Regions from separate parts of the Lysinibacillus sp. NPDC093712 genome, predicted to be linked through region 2. Evidence: predicted binding sites of a transcription regulator. Region 2 holds the regulator's gene; each other region holds the start of a gene.

Evidence for each region. Region 2 encodes LexA, which represses DNA repair genes until DNA is damaged. Its sites were predicted from a motif close to CGAACATATGTTCG; they were not measured.
Region 1: a site for LexA is predicted at 1,394-1,407, ahead of ruvA (Holliday junction branch migration protein RuvA). Genes of this name have one in related genera too.
Region 3: a site for LexA is predicted at 1,157-1,170, ahead of recA (recombinase RecA). Genes of this name have one in related genera too.

The regions. Positions count from the first base shown of each region.
Region 1 is NZ_JBNNUU010000002.1:670,662-673,952, reverse strand. It holds gene ACQKNX_RS10835 (LysM peptidoglycan-binding domain-containing protein) at 1-469, shown strand, start outside; gene ACQKNX_RS10830 (phosphotransferase) at 540-1,337, shown strand; gene ruvA (Holliday junction branch migration protein RuvA) at 1,450-2,070, shown strand; gene ruvB (Holliday junction branch migration DNA helicase RuvB) at 2,089-3,093, shown strand; gene queA (tRNA preQ1(34) S-adenosylmethionine ribosyltransferase-isomerase QueA) at 3,112-3,291, shown strand, end outside.
Region 2 is NZ_JBNNUU010000001.1:30,538-33,828, forward strand. It holds gene ACQKNX_RS00155 (prepilin peptidase) at 1-664, shown strand, start outside; gene ACQKNX_RS00160 (gamma-glutamyl-gamma-aminobutyrate hydrolase family protein) at 677-1,399, shown strand; gene lexA (transcriptional repressor LexA) at 1,437-2,054, opposite strand; gene yneA (cell division suppressor protein YneA) at 2,230-2,544, shown strand; gene ACQKNX_RS00175 (YneB family resolvase-like protein) at 2,541-3,206, shown strand.
Region 3 is NZ_JBNNUU010000003.1:132,283-135,573, reverse strand. It holds gene ACQKNX_RS13325 (competence/damage-inducible protein A) at 1-1,001, shown strand, start outside; gene recA (recombinase RecA) at 1,252-2,316, shown strand; gene rny (ribonuclease Y) at 3,063-3,291, shown strand, end outside.

The DNA of each region.
Region 1 (3,291 bases), on a different contig from region 2:
TCATTGCTCTAGCTGCCATCAGCCAATGCATCATCAAATGTGGTGGCATATGCCAATGCATCCACAAGTAGAGGCATATACAATGCCACAGCAACAAATGCAATATGCTATGCCACAACAACCAATGCCAACATATGTAGAAGGTGCGAATTTCTTAGAATCGAGCTCATCACCATTCTTTAATGAGCCACAAATGCAGCCTCAATTTGAGCAGATGCCAATGATGCCGATGATGCCGATGAATCAACCTTGCGGATGTGGTTCACAGCATGGAATGGGTCAATCTTGCGGATGTGGTTCACAACATGGAATGGGTCAATCCTGTGGATGTGGCTCTCAGCCGGTAATGATGCCTAATTGGCAATTTGATCATAACTGCCCACCACCATGCCCGCCACCATGTCCTTCACCTGGACCATGGGTTTCACCGAACTTTTTCCCAGGCGGGATGACGCCTTATCGATGGTAAAAAGGCATTCATTGTTGAGGAAGTAAAACCGAACATTTGGAAGTATAAATATCGATCAAATCATTATTTCGTGAAACGAGCAAAGCAGTTAGAAATAGCAGATAAGGTGAGGGCAATTCATCGTCAACTTGGACGAATAGAGCCCTCCCTCGTCCTGCCTCTAGTAAAAAGTGATGATGAGCAACTTATTGTTCAAATGTGGCAAGAGGGAAGCCACAGTGCGAATTTTGCACATAAAAAAGATAGAGAACAATCTTTAAAGTTATTAAACACACTGCATGATACAAATCAAAAAATTGCGTGGCAACGAGTGCCAGGTTTGTATACCTTCTCACAGCTATTAAAATGGCAGATGCGTCATATGCGTTTTAAAAGCAGACGAAATGAATTTAGAGCATTTTTAACGAGAGAAGAAGTGGATCAAATCATTCATTTTAGTGAAAAGGCTTTGCAGTTAATGGAACAAGAAAATGTGCCAGAAAAAGAAATAACATTGCTACATGGTGATGTCGTTCATCATAATTTCTTATGGTGTTCAGATGGGGAATTGCGCTTAATCGATTTTGATCTTGCACATCTTGGTGAAGCCGATGATGAATATATACTATGGCTGCATCGTGTGTTACCTGCAGTAGATTATAATATTGATAGTATTTTGAACGAATTACCAGAGCTTCAACGGTTAGATAAGAGAAAGTTACATCGTTTAAAGTTTCCTAATGAGTTATTACGAGAGTGGTTATTTGCTGTAGATTTGCCACTAGAACAACAACTAGTATTTTTAGATTATTTAATACCGTTTACTAAGCGAGCCCTAACATACTGGCCAAAATTGTGGTACGATATTGATAGAGTGCTAAAGAAATGACCGTCTCCGAGGCGGTCATTTTTGCATGTGAACGGTACTATCGCCATTTATATAGTCGAGCATTCGTTCGCTATATGCTATAATCGAAGACGATGAATGTGAGGGATTTTACATGTATGATTATTTAAAAGGACAAGTAGTGCGTATTACGCCTGAGTATATCGTTCTGGAACAACAAGGGATTGGCTGGCAGTTGAATACGCCTAATCCATTTGCATTTCGTGCGTCAGCCGTAGAACAACAAATATACGTACATCTACATGTTCGAGAAGATGCACAAATGCTGTATGGCTTTCCAAATTTAGACCAACGAGAGCTGTTTCGAAAATTAATTTTAGTGTCGGGCATTGGACCTAAAGGTGCGCTTGCGATTTTAGCAACAGGCAACCCCCAACAAGTAATCAGTGCCATCGAACGTGAAGACGAAGCATTTTTAGTGAAATTCCCTGGTGTCGGTAAAAAAACAGCACGTCAAATGATTCTAGATTTGAAAGGCAAACTTGGTTCTTTACTTGACACAATTGAGTTACCTAGCTCTGAGGATGAGTTACCGTTATTTGGCGTCAATCCATATAAGCATGAACTAGAAGAAGCCATTTTAGCATTAATGGCACTTGGTTACTCGGAAAAAGAACTCGATAAAATCCGACCGCTTCTTGAAGATAATGACAAGCTGGAAACAACAGATGCCTATATGAAGCAAGCCTTACAGCTTCTACTAAAGTTAAAATAATGAAAGGGGGGCGGGTACATGTCAGAGCGCATGATAGCAAGTGAAGCAGGTAGTTATGATGAACAATTTGAATTATCTCTAAGGCCACAAAGATTAGCTCAATATATTGGGCAGCAGAAGGTTAAAGAGAACTTACAAATTTTCATTGAAGCGGCGAAGCTTCGGCAGGAAAGTTTAGATCATGTACTATTATATGGTCCTCCTGGATTGGGAAAGACGACATTAGCCGCGATTATTGCAAATGAAATGAATGTTAATGTTCGTATGACGAGTGGCCCTGCTATTGAACGTCCAGGAGATTTAGCCGCAATTTTAAGCTCACTGGAGCCGGGAGATGTATTATTTATAGATGAAATTCATCGCCTTCCCCGTGCGATTGAAGAGGTACTTTATCCAGCAATGGAGGATTTTTGTTTAGACATCGTTGTTGGAAAAGGCCCTGAAGCACGTTCTGTCCGTCTTGATTTGCCACCTTTTACACTCGTTGGGGCAACTACAAGAGCTGGAGCGTTGTCAGCGCCACTCCGAGATCGATTCGGTGTTCTACTACGTTTAGAATTTTATGATGATATATCACTAGCTGAAATAGTAGTTAGAAGCGCGCATTTATTTGATGTCGATATTGAGCACATAGCCGCAGGTGAAATGGCAAGGCGCTCTCGTGGTACGCCCCGTATCGCTAACCGCTTACTTAAACGAGTGCGAGATTATGCACAAGTGCTTGGAGATGGTATGATAACGGAGGACCTTGCCAAGCAAGCGCTAGAACTTTTACAAGTTGATCCTAGAGGGCTTGACCATATTGACCATAAACTTGTGACCAATATGATTGAGCGCTTCCGTGGTGGCCCAGTAGGCTTAGATACACTTGCTGCCTCCATAGGTGAAGAACGAGTGACGATAGAAGATGTGTACGAGCCTTATTTAATGCAAATAGGCTTTATTCAACGTACACCGCGTGGACGTGTTGCAACGCATCTTGCTTACGAACATTTTGGATATGATTATCCACAACAAACATAAAAGAAGGAAGTTTTTTCAATGCGTGTAGAAGATTTTGATTTTGAATTACCAGAGGAGCTCATTGCACAAACGCCACTTGTCGATCGTACGGCAAGCCGTTTAATGGTGGTGACACCGGGCTCAGAAAAAGTCGAGCATCATCATTTTGCCCATATATTAAATGAGCTACATGCCGGTGACTGTCTTGTATTAAATGAT
Region 2 (3,291 bases):
GGAGTCAATTGTTAAGCCGCCCTCTCATTGTACGAGCTGTCAAAGACAATTAACGGCAATTGATTTAGTGCCAGTTTTGTCCTATGTTTTTTTAGCAGGTAAATGTCGTAGCTGTGGGCAAAAAATTTCGTGGATTTATCCGCTAATGGAGTTGCTAACAGGCGTATTATTCGCCTTTTCGTATTGGCAATTGGGCTTTAGTGAAGAGTTTATCGTAGCGATACTATTAATTTCATTATTAGTAATCCTTGTCGTATCGGACTTTGCATATATGCTTATTCCTGATAAAGTGCTTTTGTTTTTTTTGCCATTATTAGCTATTGGACGTGTGCTATCGCTTTTAACGCCGTGGTGGGATAGTATCGTAGGTGCCGTCGTCGGCTTTGGCATATTATATTGTATTGCTGTTGTATCACGTGGTGGTATGGGCGGTGGCGATATAAAATTATTCTTTTTACTTGGACTTGTACTTGGTACAATAAATACATTATTGACATTATTTGTAGCGGCGGTAATTGGTATGATTGTCGGGATAATCGTGCTCAAAGTACGGCAACAAGGTCGAAAAACGCCGATTCCTTTTGGACCATCCATTGCTTTAGCTGCAATTATCGTGTATTTCTATGGTGAAGTCATCATCGATTGGTATGTAGGATTATGGTAAGGGGGTATATGGATGAAACCAATTATTGGTATTACAGCATTTGCGGAGGACGATTTATCGTCAAAATTGAATGTAGCCTATAGCAAAAGTGTCATTGAGGCTGGTGGCATTCCATTTATTATTCCACTAGGGGTAGAGGAAGATGTAGCACAAATTTTATCGTTGACGGACGGCTTATTATTATCTGGTGGTCATGATGTTCATCCATTTGAATTTGGAGCGGAGCCTCTACCGAAGCTAGGACAAATACATCCAGAACGAGATAGGGTGGAGCTTGCCTTAATTCATGCGGCTTTTACAAGGAAAATGCCAATTTTGGGGATTTGCCGTGGCATGCAAATACTTAATGTTGCATTAGGTGGAACTTTATACCAAGATATTGATAGCGAATATCATAGTAGTAAGCTGTTAAAGCATACGCAACAAGCGGCTCGTGGTGTTGCTACACATTATGTGCAAATTACGCCAGATACGTTGTTAAAATCAATTATCGAGGAAGAAAAAATTGCTGTGAATTCATTTCACCATCAAGCTGTAAATGTATTAGCAGAGAAGCTAATCGTTGCAGCGAAATCGAGTGATGGCCTAGTTGAAGCGTTCGTACACGAAGACTATCCGTTTTGTTTAGCAGTGCAGTGGCACCCAGAAGAACAAGCAGTAGTAGGAGATTTAGCTGCACAGAAACTCTTTGCAGCCTTCACTCAGGAGAGCTTAAAATATAAAAGAGAAGCATGAGTGCTTCTCTTTTTTGTTTGCTAAGTATGAGAATGCATTAATGTACACGGCGATATAAGCCGACTACTTGTCCTAAAATCGAAACTTGGTCTACAATAATCGGTTCCATTGTAGCGTTTTCTGGCTGTAAGCGAAAATGATTTTTTTCCTTGAAGAAGCGTTTAACTGTTGCTTCATCTTCTTCTGTCATTGCAACAACAATATCACCGTTATCAGCTGTTGCTCTTTGCTTGACGATGACTAAATCTCCATCAAAAATGCCCGCCTCGATCATCGATTCACCCATAATTTCTAACATAAATAGCTGATCTTCACTTGTACCGTAAATATCAGGTAATGGGAAATATTCGTCGATATTTTCAATGGCTGTTATAGGTGATCCAGCTGTTACCTTACCAACAAGCGGTACATGGATGACGCTTTGCTTTTGAATTGAATCTTCTGGCTCTAAAATTTCAATCGCACGTGGCTTAGTAGGATCTCGTCGAATAAAGCCCTTTTGCTCTAATCGAGCTAAATGTCCATGAACCGTTGAGCTTGATGCAAGTCCAACTGCTTCCCCAATCTCACGTACAGATGGCGGATACCCTTTTGCACGTACTTCTTCTTTGATAAACGCTAGTATATCCTCTTGTCTTTTCGAAACTTTTTTCATGATTGCTCACCTCTTTTTTTATATCATTCTTCTTACTATCTTCTTACTAGATAGTATAGCAGAATGCGAACACTTATGCAAACATAGGTTCGAAAAGTGTTTGACAAAAACGTCTGTTCGCTTTATCATAAGAACATACATTCCGAACAAACATTCTGAAAAGGGGATATGATGAATGAATTGGTTTAAAAAAAATACACATATTTCAATTTTATTAGGCGCATTTTTACTATTTGCAGGTTATCTTGTTATAACTGATCCTGGAGACATTACTTACACTGAAATCTATATCGAACATGGCGATAGCTTATGGTCGTTAGCTGAGCAATACCGTGGTAAAATGGGTATGGACGACTGGATAAAACTTGTGAAAGCCGAGAACGAATTACATAGCGTAAAAATAGTTGCTGGAAAATCACTTGTTATACCAGTAGTGGGGGACAATAAGATACCCACCAATTCAATTGAAATTGCGAGAAGTGAAAGATGATGAATAAACAACGAACGGCTGTAATTTACTGCCGTGTGAGCACCGAAAAAGAGACACAAAGTTCTTCATTGGAGCGTCAACAAGAAGAATTACTTCGTTATGCTAAGGAACAAAACTACGATGTGAAAAATGTTTTTCTGGATAAGCATAGTGGGTATGATGTTGAGCGCGAAGGATTACTTGAAATGCTCGATTATATTAAAGAAAAAGAGATACACGCATTATTTGTGCAAGATGAAACACGTTTAGGGCGTGGTAATGCACGAATGGCTGTACTTCATTTATTGCAAAAAACGGAAACAGATGTTTTTTCCATGCGTGATGCAGGGCCTGTACAATTGAATGAGATGGATACGATGTTGCTCGAAATTTTAGCTATTGTTGAGGAATATCAACGTAAAATCCATAATGCGAAAATTCGTCGTGGCATGCGTCGTGCAGTAGAAAATGGCTATCGTCCCGAACATAATCTTTCCAAGCGTGGTAATCCAAATGGTCAGGAGCGTAAGGAAGTGCCTATAGAAGAAATAGTGAAGCTACGCAATCGTGGCTTTACCTATGAGGAAATTGCTGCGACACTAAGAGGTCTTGGCTTCGATGTAAGTAAGGCAACCGTACATAGGCGTTATCAAGAACATCAAGAAAGGTTAGCGGGCAAGTAATTTGCCCTGCTAATCTTTTTTCATGCTTAAAAACGCTCCTGATTGGAAAATAAACTGTCCAAGTAGGTAGAAGGGCAAGATTAAT
Region 3 (3,291 bases), on a different contig from region 2:
TAGATCTTGTAATCGATCAAGTTGCATTGTCATACATTGAGCAATTTTTTGCTAAACGAGGCATCTCAATGACAGAAAATAACCGTAAGCAGGCGCTTGTATTAGCAGGTAGCGAGGTGTTAGCAAATCATCATGGTATGGCACCAGGGATGATTTTGACAAAGGATAAGCGTACCTACATTTTACTTCCTGGACCACCAAAAGAACTGGAGCCGATGTTCCAATTTGAAGCGAAGCCAAAGCTTGGTACAATGCTAAATGATGGCGGAGTCATAGTGTCTCATGTAATGCGCTTTTATGGCATTGGAGAAGCAGAGTTAGAAGTGCGTGTACAAGATATTTTAGATACACAAACAAATCCGACAGTTGCCCCACTAGCTGCTGATGGAGAAGTAACTTTACGTGTAACAGCTAAGGCGCAATCAGAGCATAAAGCCCAACAGCTTATTGCTGATAAAGTGGCGGAGATTCGTGCTATTGTAGGAGACTTCCAATATGGCATAAATGATGATTCACTTGCCTCGAAAACAGTAGAAATGTTGCAAGATAATAATTTAACGATTTCTGCAGCAGAAAGCTTAACAGCAGGTTTATTTCAATCAGAGCTAGCGGAGATTCCAGGCGTAGGCAATATTCTTATAGGAGGCGTAGTGACCTATACAGAAGATGCCAAGGTAAAGCAGCTAGGTATCGACCAACAATTATTAGATACTTTTGGTATCGTCAGCAGTGAATGTGCTGCAGCAATGGCTAGTGCAGTGCGTGAGAAATTTGGTACGAATATTGGTATTGGGTTAACGGGAGCGGCTGGTCCTACTGCACATGACCATCAGCCAGTTGGAACGGTATGGATTGGAATTGCTATAGGTGACGAAGAGCCAATAACATATTTACTGCATTTATCAGGTATGCGCAATACAAATCGTTTACGTGCGGTTAAATTTACATTTCATTATTTAATGCAACAATTAGAAGAACGAGGATATATGAAACGATTTTAACTTGCTAATAGGTTCAGTAGGGTAGAACCCTAGCTGAAGCAATGCATAGGCTCGAAAAAAATGGGCGCAATTACGACTGGAGCGGAATTGCTTATAGTTGAAAATGGGAATTTGGGTAGGAAAAACTTATCCAAATTTTTATTTTTGCTTAAAATCGAATAAATGTTCGCTTTTTTCTTGCGTGTTCTCAAAAAAACAAGTATAGTAGAGATAGACAATAACAGTGAACAGTTTTGAAGGAGGAAAAATAATGAGTGATCGTAAAGCAGCCTTAGAACAGGCGTTAAAACAAATTGAAAAGAATTTCGGTAAAGGCTCAATTATGAAGCTAGGCGAAAAAACAGATTTAGAAATTGCTACATCTTCTAGTGGTTCACTAGCACTTGATGCAGCTTTAGGTATAGGTGGATACCCACGTGGACGTATTATTGAAGTATATGGTCCAGAATCATCAGGTAAAACAACAGTTGCACTACATGCCATTGCAGAAGTACAAGCAAATGGTGGACAAGCAGCATTTATTGACGCTGAGCATGCGTTAGATCCGATTTATGCTCAAAAATTAGGCGTAAATATAGATGAACTTTTATTATCACAACCAGATACTGGTGAGCAAGCGCTTGAAATTGCAGAAGCATTAGTGCGTAGTGGTGCTATTGATATTATCGTTATTGACTCTGTTGCAGCACTAGTACCGAAAGCTGAAATTGAAGGCGATATGGGTGACTCTCATGTTGGTTTACAAGCTCGTTTAATGTCTCAAGCATTACGTAAGCTTTCAGGCGCTATCAATAAATCAAAAACTATCGCTATTTTCATTAACCAAATTCGTGAAAAAATTGGTGTTATGTTCGGTAATCCAGAAACGACACCTGGTGGTCGTGCGCTTAAGTTCTACAGCTCAGTACGTTTAGAAGTTCGTCGTGCAGAAGCAATCAAACAAGGTAATGATATTATGGGTAACCGTACGAAAATTAAAATTGTGAAAAACAAAGTGGCACCACCATTCCGTACAGCTGAGGTTGATATTATGTACGGTGAAGGGATCTCAAAAGAGGGCGAAACAGTCGATTTAGGTGTAGAATTAGACATCGTTCAAAAAAGTGGATCTTGGTATGCTTATGGCGATGAGCGTCTAGGCCAAGGACGTGAAAACGCAAAACAATATTTAAAAGAAAATCCTGCTGTTTTAGAAGAAATTGCAAATAAAATTCGTTCTTCTTACGGAATTGCTGCAACACAGTATACAATTGCTGCACATGATGACGAGGAAATGGATGAAGAGCTAATGCTTCTTCTTGAAGATGAAAAATAAAAAACATTGTTCTCACTTCTAAAGGAATGAGAATGACTCTGGATGCGACAAAATGCATCAAGAAGTTCATTCTATTTGTATGTTAATAAGTTGGTTAGAGCACACGTGGGCGACTTCTGCTATAACGCATAGTACGTAAGACGAACAATCCACGCTAGCGAGGGTTGGGGCTTACAGAAGTGCTGTGCAGAAAGCGTGCACCTACAGAGGAAATCAATCAATATAGCAATTCGCTTCATTCTAAATCGTTCTTACTCATAAGAAGTAAGAACGATTTTTTTGTTTTTATTGTTAGTTTAATAGAACGTAGTGATACTGGAATTGATAGATAGCTAACGTAAATTATAGATATACTTATGAGTGAAATAGGTATAAAAATTTTGATTGGACAGCTGACAAAGAGACGATATGTTCATTTGTCAAAGAAAGTTAAAATAATTGTATTAAGATGACGGTAATTGTGGTAATAATTGTATTGTAACCTTTGTCCTGATAAAAAAATATTCATCGAAGAAGGCATTTTATCTAGCTCAAAAGTAATAGTTAATATATCCATCTAATGGATATGACTTACTTTTTTTGTTACTGATAGGCGAACAGATGCCCGTCTATCCTTGACAGAGCCTGAGGCTAGCTATACAATTAAATATGTATAATTTCTGAATTATGACTTTAAAATAGGCAGTACATTTTTTGTATGCGCCGACTGAAACTGTATTACCCAAATAGCAAGAGGAGGTGTTCATATGGATGGAATTACTATCATCTCCGCTTTGCTTGGACTCATCGTTGGTGCCGCTGTTAGCTATATCTACATGAAAAAAGTGAATGACTCAAAAATCACTGGTGCTAAACATGTCGCTGAAACAATCGTTGAAGAAGGAAAACGAGAGGCGGAGGCATTAAAGAAAGAAGCACTACTTGAAGCCAAAGATGAAACTCACAAATTTCGCACTGAAGCAGAAAATGACATTC